DNA from 2 places in the Paracoccus sp. 22332 genome. Region 1 is predicted to be linked to the other one. Evidence: riboswitches for the same ligand, from Rfam matches in the RefSeq annotation. Region 1 holds a riboswitch; the other holds the start of a gene.
The links. Region 1 has a riboswitch for cobalamin ahead of ACTJI6_RS01400 (CbtB domain-containing protein). Riboswitches for the same ligand answer to the same signal wherever they lie in the genome.

Region 1 (5,512 bases):
GGGGATCCGTTCTGGCACGGCGCGGGCGGCACGCTTGCGGCCGCCCTGGCGCCCGGCGAATGGCGGGCCTTCCCCGCGCCCTCGGTCTTTTCCCTGGCCGCCGCGCGCATGGGCTGGCGGATCGAGGACACGCTGTGCCTGGGCCTGCACGCCGCGCCGCTGGGGGGACTGCGCCCACATCTCGCGCCGGGCCGTCGCGCGATCCTGACGCTGCGCGACGGCGCGGCAGTGGCCGAGCTGGCCCGCTGGCTGGCGGCCGAGGGGTTCGGGGACAGCGCCCTGGCGGTCATGGAGCATCTGGGCGGCGCGCGCGAACGGATCCGCCATGCCCGCGCCGAGGCGCTGGACCTGGCCGATATAGGCGCCCTGGTCGCGGTCGCCGTGACGGTCCAGGGCGCGGGCCGGGTCATGCCCCGCGCCTCGGGCCTGGCGGATGACTGGTTCGACCATGACGGCCAGATCACCAAACGGCCGGTCCGCGCCCTGGCGCTGTCGGCCCTGGCGCCGCGCCCCGGCGAGATGCTGTGGGACATCGGCGCCGGGTCGGGATCGGTGGGGATCGAATGGCTGCTGGCCGACCCGTCCTGCCGCGCCGTCGCGATCGAGCGGGACGCGGCACGCGCCGAACGGGCGCGCGGGAACGCCGACCGGCTGGGCGCGGGGCGGCTGGCGATCCGGGCGGGAGAGGCCCTGGACCTGCTGGACGGACTGCCGCCCCCCGATGCCGTCTTTGTCGGCGGCGGCGGCGACGACGCCCTGCTGGCCGCGCTGTGGGACCGTCTGCCCGCGGGGTGCCGCCTTGTCGCCCACGCCGTGACCCTGGAAACCGAGGCGCTGCTGGCCGCCTGGCACCATGCCCAAGGCGGCAGCCTGCTGCGGATAGAACTGTCCGAGGCCGCGCCGCTGGGGCGCAGGCGAGGCTGGAAGGCAAGCTATCCGGTCGTGCAATGGAGCGTGACGCGATGAGACATGCAGGCGTCGGATTTCGCAGCGGGGCCACGCTGGATTCGGTCCGCGATGCGCTGCGCCGCGCCGGAGGCGGCGGGCTGACGCGGATCGCCATTCCGGCAGTCAAGGCGGCCGATCCGCTGGCCGCCGAACTGGCCGCGTCCGGTCTGGCCCTGACCCTGATCCCGCCCGATGCGCTGGCCCGCACACCGACCCCCACGCAAGGCCCGCCGTCGCTGCGCACCCACCGCACCGGCAGCGTCGCCGAAGCCTGCGCGCTGATCGCCGCCGGGCCTGGCGCGCGCCTGCTGGCGCCCCGCACCATCAGCCAGGACCGCATGGCGACCGCCGCCGTCGCGGAAGGAGTCGATCCATGACCGTCCATTTCATCGGCGCCGGTCCCGGCGCCCCCGACCTGCTGACGCTGCGCGGGCGCGACCTGATCGCGGCATCGCCCGTCTGTCTCTATGCCGGGTCGCTGATCCCCCCGGCGGTGCTGGCCCATTGCCCGCCCGGCTGCCGGATCGTCGACACCGCCCCGCTGGACCTGGACGCCATCATGGCCCAGATCGCAGCGGCACATGAGCGCGGCCTTGACGTGGCGCGGCTGCATTCGGGCGATCTGTCCGTCTGGTCGGCCATGGGCGAACAGTTGCGCCGCCTGCGCGCGGCGGGGATCCCCTATACGGTGACGCCGGGCGTGCCGTCCTTTGCCGCCGCCGCCGCCGCCCTGGGGGCGGAACTGACCCTGCCGGGCCTTGCGCAAAGCGTGGTGCTGACCCGCACGGCGGGCCGCGCCTCGGCCATGCCGCAGGGCGAAAGCCTTGCCGCCTTCGCCGCGACGGGCGCGACCCTGGCGCTGCATCTGTCGATCCACCGGCTGGCCCAGGTCGCAGCCGAACTGATCCCCCATTACGGCGCCGACTGCCCGGCGGCCGTCGTCTGGCGGGCAAGCTGGCCCGACCAGCGGCTGGTGCGCGGCACCCTGGCCGACATCGCCGCGCAGGTCGGCGACGGGATCGAGCGCACCGCCCTGATCCTGGTCGGCCGCGCCCTTGCGCAAGAGGGATTCGACGACAGCCGCCTGTACGCCGCCGATTACGACCGGCGCTTTCGCGGCGGGCGCGGCGACGCGGTGACGCCGTGACGGCGGGGCTGATCGTCTCGGCCGCGCGGTCGGGCAGCGGCAAGACCACGGTGATGCTGGGCCTGCTGCGCTGCCTGGCCGAGGACGGCTTGGCCGTGCAGCCGTTCAAATGCGGCCCCGACTATATCGACCCGGCGTTTCACCGCGCGGCCTGCGGGCGGGCGTCCTTCAATCTGGACAGCTGGGCGATGCCCATGGGCCTGCTGACGACGCAACTGGCGCGGGCGGACGGCTTCGCCCTGGCCGAGGGGTCGATGGGCCTGTTCGACGGCGTGGCGGCGGACGGCGAGACCGGCAACGGCGCCAGCGCCGACATCGCCGCGCTGACTGGCTGGCCGGTGCTGCTGGTGCTGGATGTCTCGGGCCAGGCGCAGACGGCGGCGGCCCTGACCCTGGGCATGGCCGGGTTCCGCGACGATGTGCGGGTGGCGGGGGTGATCCTGAACCGCGTCGCCTCGGCCCGGCACGAACGGCTGTGCCGCCTGGCCTTCCAGGCGCGGGGCATCCCCGTCCTGGGGGCACTGCCCCGGCGCGGCGACCTGACCATCCCGGAACGGCATCTGGGCCTGGTGCAGGCGGCGGAACACCCGGATCTGGAAACCGCGATCCGCTCCTATGCGGCCTTCCTGCGCGCCCATGTCGATCTGGACGCCGTCCGGGCCGCAGCGCGGGGCGGTGCCGTGCCGGGGACCGGCGGGCGCCCGGTGCCGCCGCCCGGCCAGCGGATCGCGTTGGCGCAGGATCAGGCGTTTTCCTTTGTCTATCCGCATCTTCTGGACGGCTGGCTGCGGCAGGGGGCCGAGGTGCTGACGTTCTCTCCTCTGGCCGATCAGCCGCCGCCGGACGCGGATGTCTGCTGGCTGCCGGGGGGCTATCCCGAACTGCATGCCGGGCGGATCGCGGGCGCGGCCCGGTTCCTGGACGGGCTGCGCCGCTTTGCGGCCACCCGTCCGGTGCATGGTGAATGCGGCGGCTACATGGTGTTGGGCCGGGCGCTGATCGACGCGGCCGGGACCAGCCATCCGATGGCCGGGCTGCTGGGGCTGGTCACCAGCTATCAACAACGGCGGATGCATCTGGGCTATCGGCTGGCGCGGCTGTCGGATCCGATGCCGGGCCTGCCCGCCGGGACGCGGCTGCGGGGGCACGAGTTCCATTATTCCGCCATCCTCGACCAGCCGGATGCCGCCCTGGCCCAGGTGGAGGATGCCGACGGCGCGGCGGTGGCGGAAACTGGATCGCGGCGCGGCCGCGTCACCGGCACCTTCTTCCACCTGATCGCGCAGGCCGCATGACCTGCGTCTTCGTCTGCGCCGAATGCCCCGGCGGGGCAAACAGGCTGGCGGCGATCCGGGCCGCGCTTGGCGGGACCGCCTGCACGGTGCGCGCGGCGGGGTGCATGTCCGGCTGCCGCAGCGGCGGCTCCGTGGCGGTCAGGGCGCCGGGGCGGATGGCCTATCTGTTCGGGCCGGTGGACGGCGGCGACGGCCAGCGGCTGCGCCGGTTCCTGGATCTCTACCACGCCGCGCCGGGCGGAGAGATCCGCGATGCGCGCCCGCTGGGTCCGCTGCGCTTCAAGGTTCTGGCGCGCATTCCCGACGCTTGACCGTCGGCCCCGGCGGTGCCAGTCTGGCGGTGTGCAAGGTGCGGCCCGCAAGGCTGCATGGGAACAGGGATCACCAACCCGACCGCCCCCGCGACTGTGAGCAGAGAGCCGATCCGGCACGCCACTGTGGCCCCGCGCCATGGGAAGGCAGGAAAGGCAGCGACCTGCGAGTCAGGAGACCGACCTAGCGCGAAACGCAATCCGCCGTCGGGGATGACGGCAAGGAGGGACGACATGACGACGCTTTCCCGCGCATCGGCCGCGGTTTCCACATCGCTGCGCGACATCTTCATCGTGGCCGCCATCGGCGCGGTTCTGGTCTTCACGGCCGGCCTCGCGCAGTCCGAGACGCTGCACGACGCCGCCCATGACGTGCGCCACGCCACCGGCTTTCCCTGCCACTGATGCTGTCGCGTCTTTTGTCCAGCGCCCTGATCGCTGGTGCTGCCGCAGGGCTGATTGCCGCCCTGTTGCAGTTGGGCTTTGTCCAGCCCGTCCTGCTGCACGCCGAACTTTACGAAGGCGGCGAACTGACCCATTTCGCGGCGCCCAGTGACCACCATCACCACGACGCGGCGGACACTGCCCATGACCATGATCACGCCGAAGGCGCCGCCGCTGCGGCCCATCCCGACATGGGCGGCCTCGACCTGAGCCGCGACGGATTGTCGGTGCTGTTCTCGATCCTGGTCTATGCCGGCTATGCGCTGCTGCTGGTGGCCGCCATCGCGCTGGCCGAAAACCGCGGCCATGCCGTCACCGCGCGCCAGGGGCTGCTGTGGGGCGTCGCGGGTTTTGTCGCGGTGCAGCTTGCGCCCGCCTTCGGCCTTGCCCCGGAACTGCCCGGCATGGCCGCCGCCGACATCACGCAGCGCGAGATCTGGTGGCTGGCCACCGTCGCCCTGTCCGCTGTCGCGCTGTGGCTGATCGCCTTCGGCAAGTCCTGGGCCGAATGGGCGCCCGCCATCGTCCTGGCCGCCCTGCCCCACCTGGTCGGCGCGCCGCACCCGGCCGAACTGACCGGCCCCACCCCGCCCGAGCTTGCCGCCCAGTTCGCGGGCCGCGCCCTGGGCGTGGGCCTGGTGGCCTGGGTCGCCCTGGGCCTGCTGACGACCACCCTATGGTCGCGCGGCCGCGCCTGATCCCCGTCCCGGCGCCCCGGCGCCGGGATCGCGCCGCAGCAGATAGATATCCATGATCCACCCGTGCCTGTCGCGGGCTGCCTGCCGCGCAGCGACGATGCGCGGTCCAGCCTCGGACAGCGGGCCTGCCTCGACGATCTGGTCCGGCATTCCGACATAGGCGCCCCACCAGATGCGGACCCCGGCGGGATCCAGCGTCTGGAAGCTGTTCATGCCATCCAGCATCACCACCAGCGTATCGACGCCCGCCGGCCAGCCCTCGTCGCGCAGCCGCCGCCCGGTGGTGACAAGGAAGGGCGCGCCGATCTCGTTCAGGGGGATCGCATGGGCCGCCGTCAGCCCTTGCAGCGACATGATCCCCGGCACCACATGGACGGTCATGGCCCGCCGGTCCGCCAGCCGCGCCGCAATGCGCAGCGAACTGTCATAGAGAGCCGGATCCCCCCAGATCAGCAGCGCCACCCGCAGCGCACCGGGATGGACCGCGATTACCCTCTCCCAGCAACCGGCGATCGCCTCGTGCCAGTCCAGCACGCCGCCTTCATACCCGCCCGAGGCATCCCGAACCGGCAGGTCGAATTCCGCCAGCACCGTTTGCGGATTGGTCAGCACCTCGTCGCAGATCCGGCGCCGCGCCTGGGCCAGTTCCGCCTTCTCCTCGCCCTTGCG
Region 2 (5,512 bases), on a different contig from region 1:
GCAAACTTGGCTTCGCCGGTCTCGGCCTCGCGGCCCCAGATGGCCATGGTCCACTTGTTGTCGCCCGGCCGCATCGTCTCGTTCCAGGGCGCGGGGTTGCCCGAGCCGTAGTAGAACAGATCCTCGTCGGGGTCATAGGCATACCAGCCCCAGTTGGTGCCGCCGCCGATCTTCCAGGCGTCGCCCTCCCAGGTCTCCAGACCCAGGTTGAACTGGCCGTAATGCGGGTTCGGTTCGTTGAAGTCGGAGGCCAGCTTCAGCTCCTCGTCCGGGCCGGTGGCGAAGGCGCGCCAGCGCTGTTCGCCGGTCTTCACGTCATAGGCGGTGACATAGCCGCGCACGCCCAGTTCCGCCCCCGAACTGCCCACCAGCACCATGTCCTTGATGACATAGGGCGCGATGGTCAGGGTCGAGCCGACCTTGATGTCGGAATTCTCCATGATCCAGACATTCTCGCCGGTATCGGCGTCCATCGCGACGATATGGCCGTCAAGCTGGGTGCGGAACACCAGTGGCCCGCGCGTGTCGTCGCCCGGCCAATAGGCAAGACCCCGGTTCACCACGTCGCAACAGGCGACGGTCCGGGCGGTCGGGTTCTGGCGCGGCTTGTTCTGCCACAGGATCGTGCCGGGATCGTTCAGATCCAGCGCGAAGGTGGTGTTCGGAAAGGGCGAATGGATGAACATCTTGTCGCCCACCACCAGGGGCGTGCCCTCGTGCCCGTGCAGCACCCCTGTCGAGAAGGACCAGGCCGGGCGCAGCCGGGCCACGGTTTCCTTGTTGATCTCGGTCATCTCGGAATAGTTCTGCGCGTTGTAGTCGCGCCCGGTCATGACCCAGTTCGCCGGATCCTGGGCCAGTTCCACCAATGTGTCGTTGGCGGCGGCGGGCGCCGCCAGCCCGCAGGCCAGCACGCTTGCCACGGCCAGCGGCGAGACATGCGTCATCGTCTTGCGAATTGTGCGTTTCATGTGATCCTCTCCCTATCGCGCGGCGGATCCGGTGTCGGAGCCCTCCCCTCCGGTCCCGCGCGCCTGCTGCCAGCCTTCGGCCTTTCGGCGTTCGGTCTGCCGCAAGGACGATCAGAACACCCCGCCGCGGGCGTGTCTGCGGGGAACGGTCCCCGATCTTCGCGGGGAATTTTCCCCGTTGAAGCGGGGGGAAAGTCATGGCGCGTCTCGATCGGCCATACCATTGTCCGAAGCCCGCGCAGATTGTCTCATCCCTTGGGCTGACCTAGCCTTGAAGGGCGCATCGGGCGCGGGGGCGAATCGCCCCGGACTGGGAAGGGACCGGATGCAGGTCACTGCGACACGATACCGCACCGCCGCCATGACCGCCCTGATGGCCCTGGCCCTGTCCGCCTGCCGCGAGGAAGAGCCGACACTGCCCGCCGCATCGGAACAGGTCCACCGGATGCCGGCCGAGGGGCAGGCCTGGCTGGATGCGACCGGCGACGAAGCCCCCTCGGCCTTTCTGGCCCGCGTGACCGGGCACCCCGCCTACGGGATCGCGCCGTCCCTGGACCGCGCGACGGCAGCCTATGGCGATAGCCCGCGCATGATCGCCAATCGCGCGGCCCAGCTGTGGGACGAGATCCGGCGGAAGGACGATCCGCCCATCGCCGTCGCGGCGCTGCTGGACCAGCTTGCCGCTGGCGGCGGCCCGGATCGGCCCAGCATCGGCCCGGTGATCCAGCATTATCGCGTCCTGCGCGCCCAGGGCGCCGACCACGCCGCCGCCATGCGGGCCGCCACCGCCGAAGGCCGGGTGCCGTGATGCGCTTTGAGGCCCGGATCCTGCCAGATGCCGCCGTCCCGCCCCGGATCCGGCCCTGGTCGCTGCACCGCATCGTCACCATCGTGCCCGTGGCGGTTGGGGTCATGCTCTGCGCCACGGTCGCCGCGATCATCGTCCTGAACGCCCGCATCGCCATAGACGAGGAAACCTCGTCGGCCTTCCGCACCGCCCAGGCCACGGTCGCGGTGCGGATGCCGCCGCGCTTCGCGGGTCAGGACACGATGGGCCAGGCGATGCAGCTGGCCGCCGAGATCGACGCCCTGCGCCATCTTTCCGCCTTTGTGACGGACAACCACGGCCATCCCGTGACGCCCCATGCGGAGGGCGCGGCGTTGACAGAGGACCAGGCGCCGGGCTGGTTCAGCGATCTGATGCGCCCCGAACTGCGGTCGGACCGCGTTCCGATCTCGCATTATCCCAACGTCCTGGGCTGGCTGGTCATCCAGACCGATCCCGCCGACGAAATCGCCGAGGTCTGGGAGGATTTCCGCATCATCATGCCGCTGCTGGCGCTGACCTGCGCGGCGCTGGTCGGCATGTCGATGGGTTTCAGCCGCCTGATCCTGCGCCGCCTGCGCGCGATCCAAGAGGCGCTGGGCGCGATGCGGCAGGGCGATCTGGACCGCCGCGCGCCGCCTGACCGGCTGGCGGAATTCGCGGCGCTGGCCAATGGCGTGAACGCGCTGGCCGACCACCTGACGTCGCAGCGGGCGGAAAACCGGCAACTGCAAGCCCGGCTGCTGACCCTGTCCGAGACCGAGCGCGCGAAGATCGCCTCGGATCTGCATGACGACATGGGTCCGCAGCTTTTCGCGCTGAACGCGGCGCTGTCCCAGGCCCGCGCCGCCGCGCGCGAGGTTTCGGGCCCCGGATCGGCGCAGCTTGACGATGCGCTGCGGGCGATCCTGGTCCATGCGGGCGCGGTCCGCGACACCGCCCGCACCGCGATCAACGATCTGCGCCCGATGCTGATGGGCCACGGATCGCTGCCTGAACTTCTGGGCGAACTGGTGGCCGAATTCGCCGAGATCGCGCCGGATGTGGCCATCGACCTGGATTGCGACGGACGGATCGCGGCCAGCGAGCCTGCGGAAACGGCGATCTATCGCTTCGTCCGCGAAAGCCTGCTGAACGCCGTCCGGCATGGCAAGGCCCGCCGGATCCGCATCGAGATGCGCCGGACCCAGGACCAGATCGTCACCCAGCTGCGCGATGACGGGCGCGGTCCTTCGGGGCGCGGCTCGGCCGGGGGACACGGGCTGGCCGGCATCCGCGACCGCGCGCGCGCCCTGGGCGCCGCCTTCGACCCGCCCCGCCGCGTGGGCGCCGAAACCGTCACCGAACTGAGGATGCCGCACCGATGATCGAAGCCCCGCCCCGGAAACAATCCGCCAACGGCCTGAAGCGCATCGTCATCATCGACGATCACCCCGTCGTGGTCGAAGGCTGGGGTCGCATCATCCGCCAGCGCATCCCCTGCGAGATCGTCGGCGCGGCCACCGCGCTGGAAGGCTGGCGCGCCTGGCGGGCGGCGCGGCCCGACCTGATGGTCGTCGACCTGACGCTTGGCGATCACCGGATCGCGGGGATCAAGCTGATCGACCGGCTGCGGATGCTGGACCGGGATCTGCCGATCCTGGTCTTCACCATGCATCGCAGCCCGATCCTGGCCCGCCGCGCGCTTCATGCGGGGGCCAATGGCGTCATCAACAAGGATTCGCCCTCGGACGAGATCCTGACCGCCCTGACCGAGGTGCTGGCCGGCGGCAATTATGTCGAGGGCCGGCTTGCGACGCAGATCGCGCTGATGAACCTGCCCGGCCGGCGCGGCAATGCCGCCAACCTGACCGCGCGCGAGGAAGAGATCCTGGGCCTGATCGCCGAGGGCCTGTCCTATCGCGAGATCGCCGACCGGGCCTGCATCAGCTACAAGACCGTGTCCAATGTCAGCCTGGTGCTGCGCGACAAGCTGGGCGCCTCCAGCCTGGGCGAGTTGGTGGTCAAGGGGATCCGCTATTTCGACGGCGGCTGAAAGGCATCTTTGTCACCGGGTTTGGTGCCCTTCGCGGGAATCGGGACCGACCGTCCCTTTCGACCGATAGGCGATCTTGTCAGAAAACCCGCTTCGGGCTAAGGACGGTGCGTCGGTTTCCACCCGGAATTAATAGGGAATCCGGATCCGCCCCTGGGCGACAACCGGAACTGCCCCCGCAACTGTAAGCGGTAGCCTGCCCGATCATGCCACTGGACCTCGGTCCGGGAAGGCCGGGCAAGGCGATCATCCGCCAGTCAGGAGACCTGCCGACGCAGTCTGTTCAACCCGAGCGGGTCGGCTCGGCGTGACATCGTGTTGCGGGTCGTGGTCCCCGCGCCTGTGTCCATGCCTTCCGTCCCGCCGAATGCATCGGAAGGAAGCATGATGTTGAAGCTAGCCACGGCAATCGCCGTCGCCGTTGCCCTTGCGCCCATGGCGCGGGCGGGCACCGAATACCCGTTGACCCTGACCAGTTGCGGCCATCGGGTCACCATCGACAAGGCCCCCGAACGGGTGGTCAGCGTCGGCCAGAGCACGACCGAGATCCTGTATCTGCTGGGCCTTGCCGACAAGGTGGCGGGCACCGCGCTGTGGATCAACCCGGTCCTGCCCGAATTCGCCGAAACGGATGCCAAGGTCGAACGGCTGGCTGACAACGCCCCCAGCTTCGAAAGCGTCCTGGGCAAGAATCCCGATCTGGTCGTCACCGCCTATGAATGGATGATCGGGCCGCAAGGCGCCGTCGGCACGCGCGAGATGTTCGACGATTCGCGGATCCCCAGCTGGGTCATGCCCACGGAATGCGTCGGCAAGGACAACACGCAAAGCATGGACGGCGCGCGCACGGTGATGTTCGACCCCGACCTGGTCTATCAGGGCATCGCGGAACTGGCGCGGATCTTCGATGTCGAGGAGCGCGGCGCCCAGGTCATCGCCGACCTGAAGGCGCGCGAGGCCGCCGCCGTGGACAAGGCCAGGGCGCTGAACCTGCCCGACGATGTCACGGCGGTCTTCTGGTATTCCTCGGCCGATATCGAGATCGACCCCTATGTCGCGGGCGCCTATGGCGTTCCGGGCTGGATGCTGTCCACGCTTGGGGTCCGCAACATCGTCGATTCCGCCGAGGAATGGCCGACCGTCGGCTGGGAAACCATCGCCAGCGCGAACCCGTCCTTCATCGTCGCGGCCGAGATGAACCGCCGCCGCTTTCCCGCCGACGACATCGCCGTGAAGCGCGATTTCCTGACCAGCGACCCGGTCGCCAGGGAAATGGACGCCGTGAAGAACGACCGCATCGTGACGATCGAGGCCAATGCGATGGACCCCTCGGTCCGGTCGATCTACGCCCTGGAAGCCCTGGCCCAGGCGCTGGCCGGGTTCGGCCTGAAATGAGGGATCGCGCCGTGGTGCAGGGCTGGGGATGGCTTTGGCTTGCGCCCGTGATCCTGGCCGCGGCGCTGTTCTTCGGCACGGCGGTGGGCGAGACGCGGATCCCGCTGTCGGTGGTGCTGGACGTGCTGTCGGTCAAGGCCGGCCTGTCGCAGGCCGAGGTCGGCGCCGTCGATGCCGGCGTGATCTGGCATTACCGCCTGTCGCGCGCGGTCGTGGCGGCTTGCGGCGGCGCCAGCCTGGCGCTGTCGGGGCTGATCCTCCAGGCGCTGCTGCGCAACCCGCTGG

Region 2: another riboswitch for cobalamin. It lies ahead of ACTJI6_RS12470 (ABC transporter substrate-binding protein); the one in region 1 lies ahead of ACTJI6_RS01400 (CbtB domain-containing protein).

Annotation. Positions count from the first base shown of each region.
Region 1 is NZ_JBQEOI010000001.1:287,492-293,003, reverse strand. It holds gene cbiE (precorrin-6y C5,15-methyltransferase (decarboxylating) subunit CbiE) at 1-966, shown strand, start outside; gene ACTJI6_RS01420 (cobalamin biosynthesis protein) at 963-1,325, shown strand; gene cobM (precorrin-4 C(11)-methyltransferase) at 1,322-2,095, shown strand; gene ACTJI6_RS01410 (cobyrinate a,c-diamide synthase) at 2,092-3,390, shown strand; gene ACTJI6_RS01405 (DUF1636 family protein) at 3,387-3,701, shown strand; cobalamin riboswitch at 3,721-3,903, shown strand; gene ACTJI6_RS01400 (CbtB domain-containing protein) at 3,936-4,106, shown strand; gene ACTJI6_RS01395 (CbtA family protein) at 4,106-4,843, shown strand; gene cobF (precorrin-6A synthase (deacetylating)) at 4,820-5,512, opposite strand, start outside.
Region 2 is NZ_JBQEOI010000010.1:9,336-14,847, reverse strand. It holds gene ACTJI6_RS12490 (methanol/ethanol family PQQ-dependent dehydrogenase) at 1-971, opposite strand, end outside; gene ACTJI6_RS12485 (protein moxZ) at 1,297-1,779, shown strand; gene ACTJI6_RS12480 (LapD/MoxY N-terminal periplasmic domain-containing protein) at 1,779-3,164, shown strand; gene ACTJI6_RS12475 (response regulator) at 3,161-3,832, shown strand; cobalamin riboswitch at 3,929-4,120, shown strand; gene ACTJI6_RS12470 (ABC transporter substrate-binding protein) at 4,217-5,227, shown strand; gene ACTJI6_RS12465 (FecCD family ABC transporter permease) at 5,224-5,512, shown strand, end outside.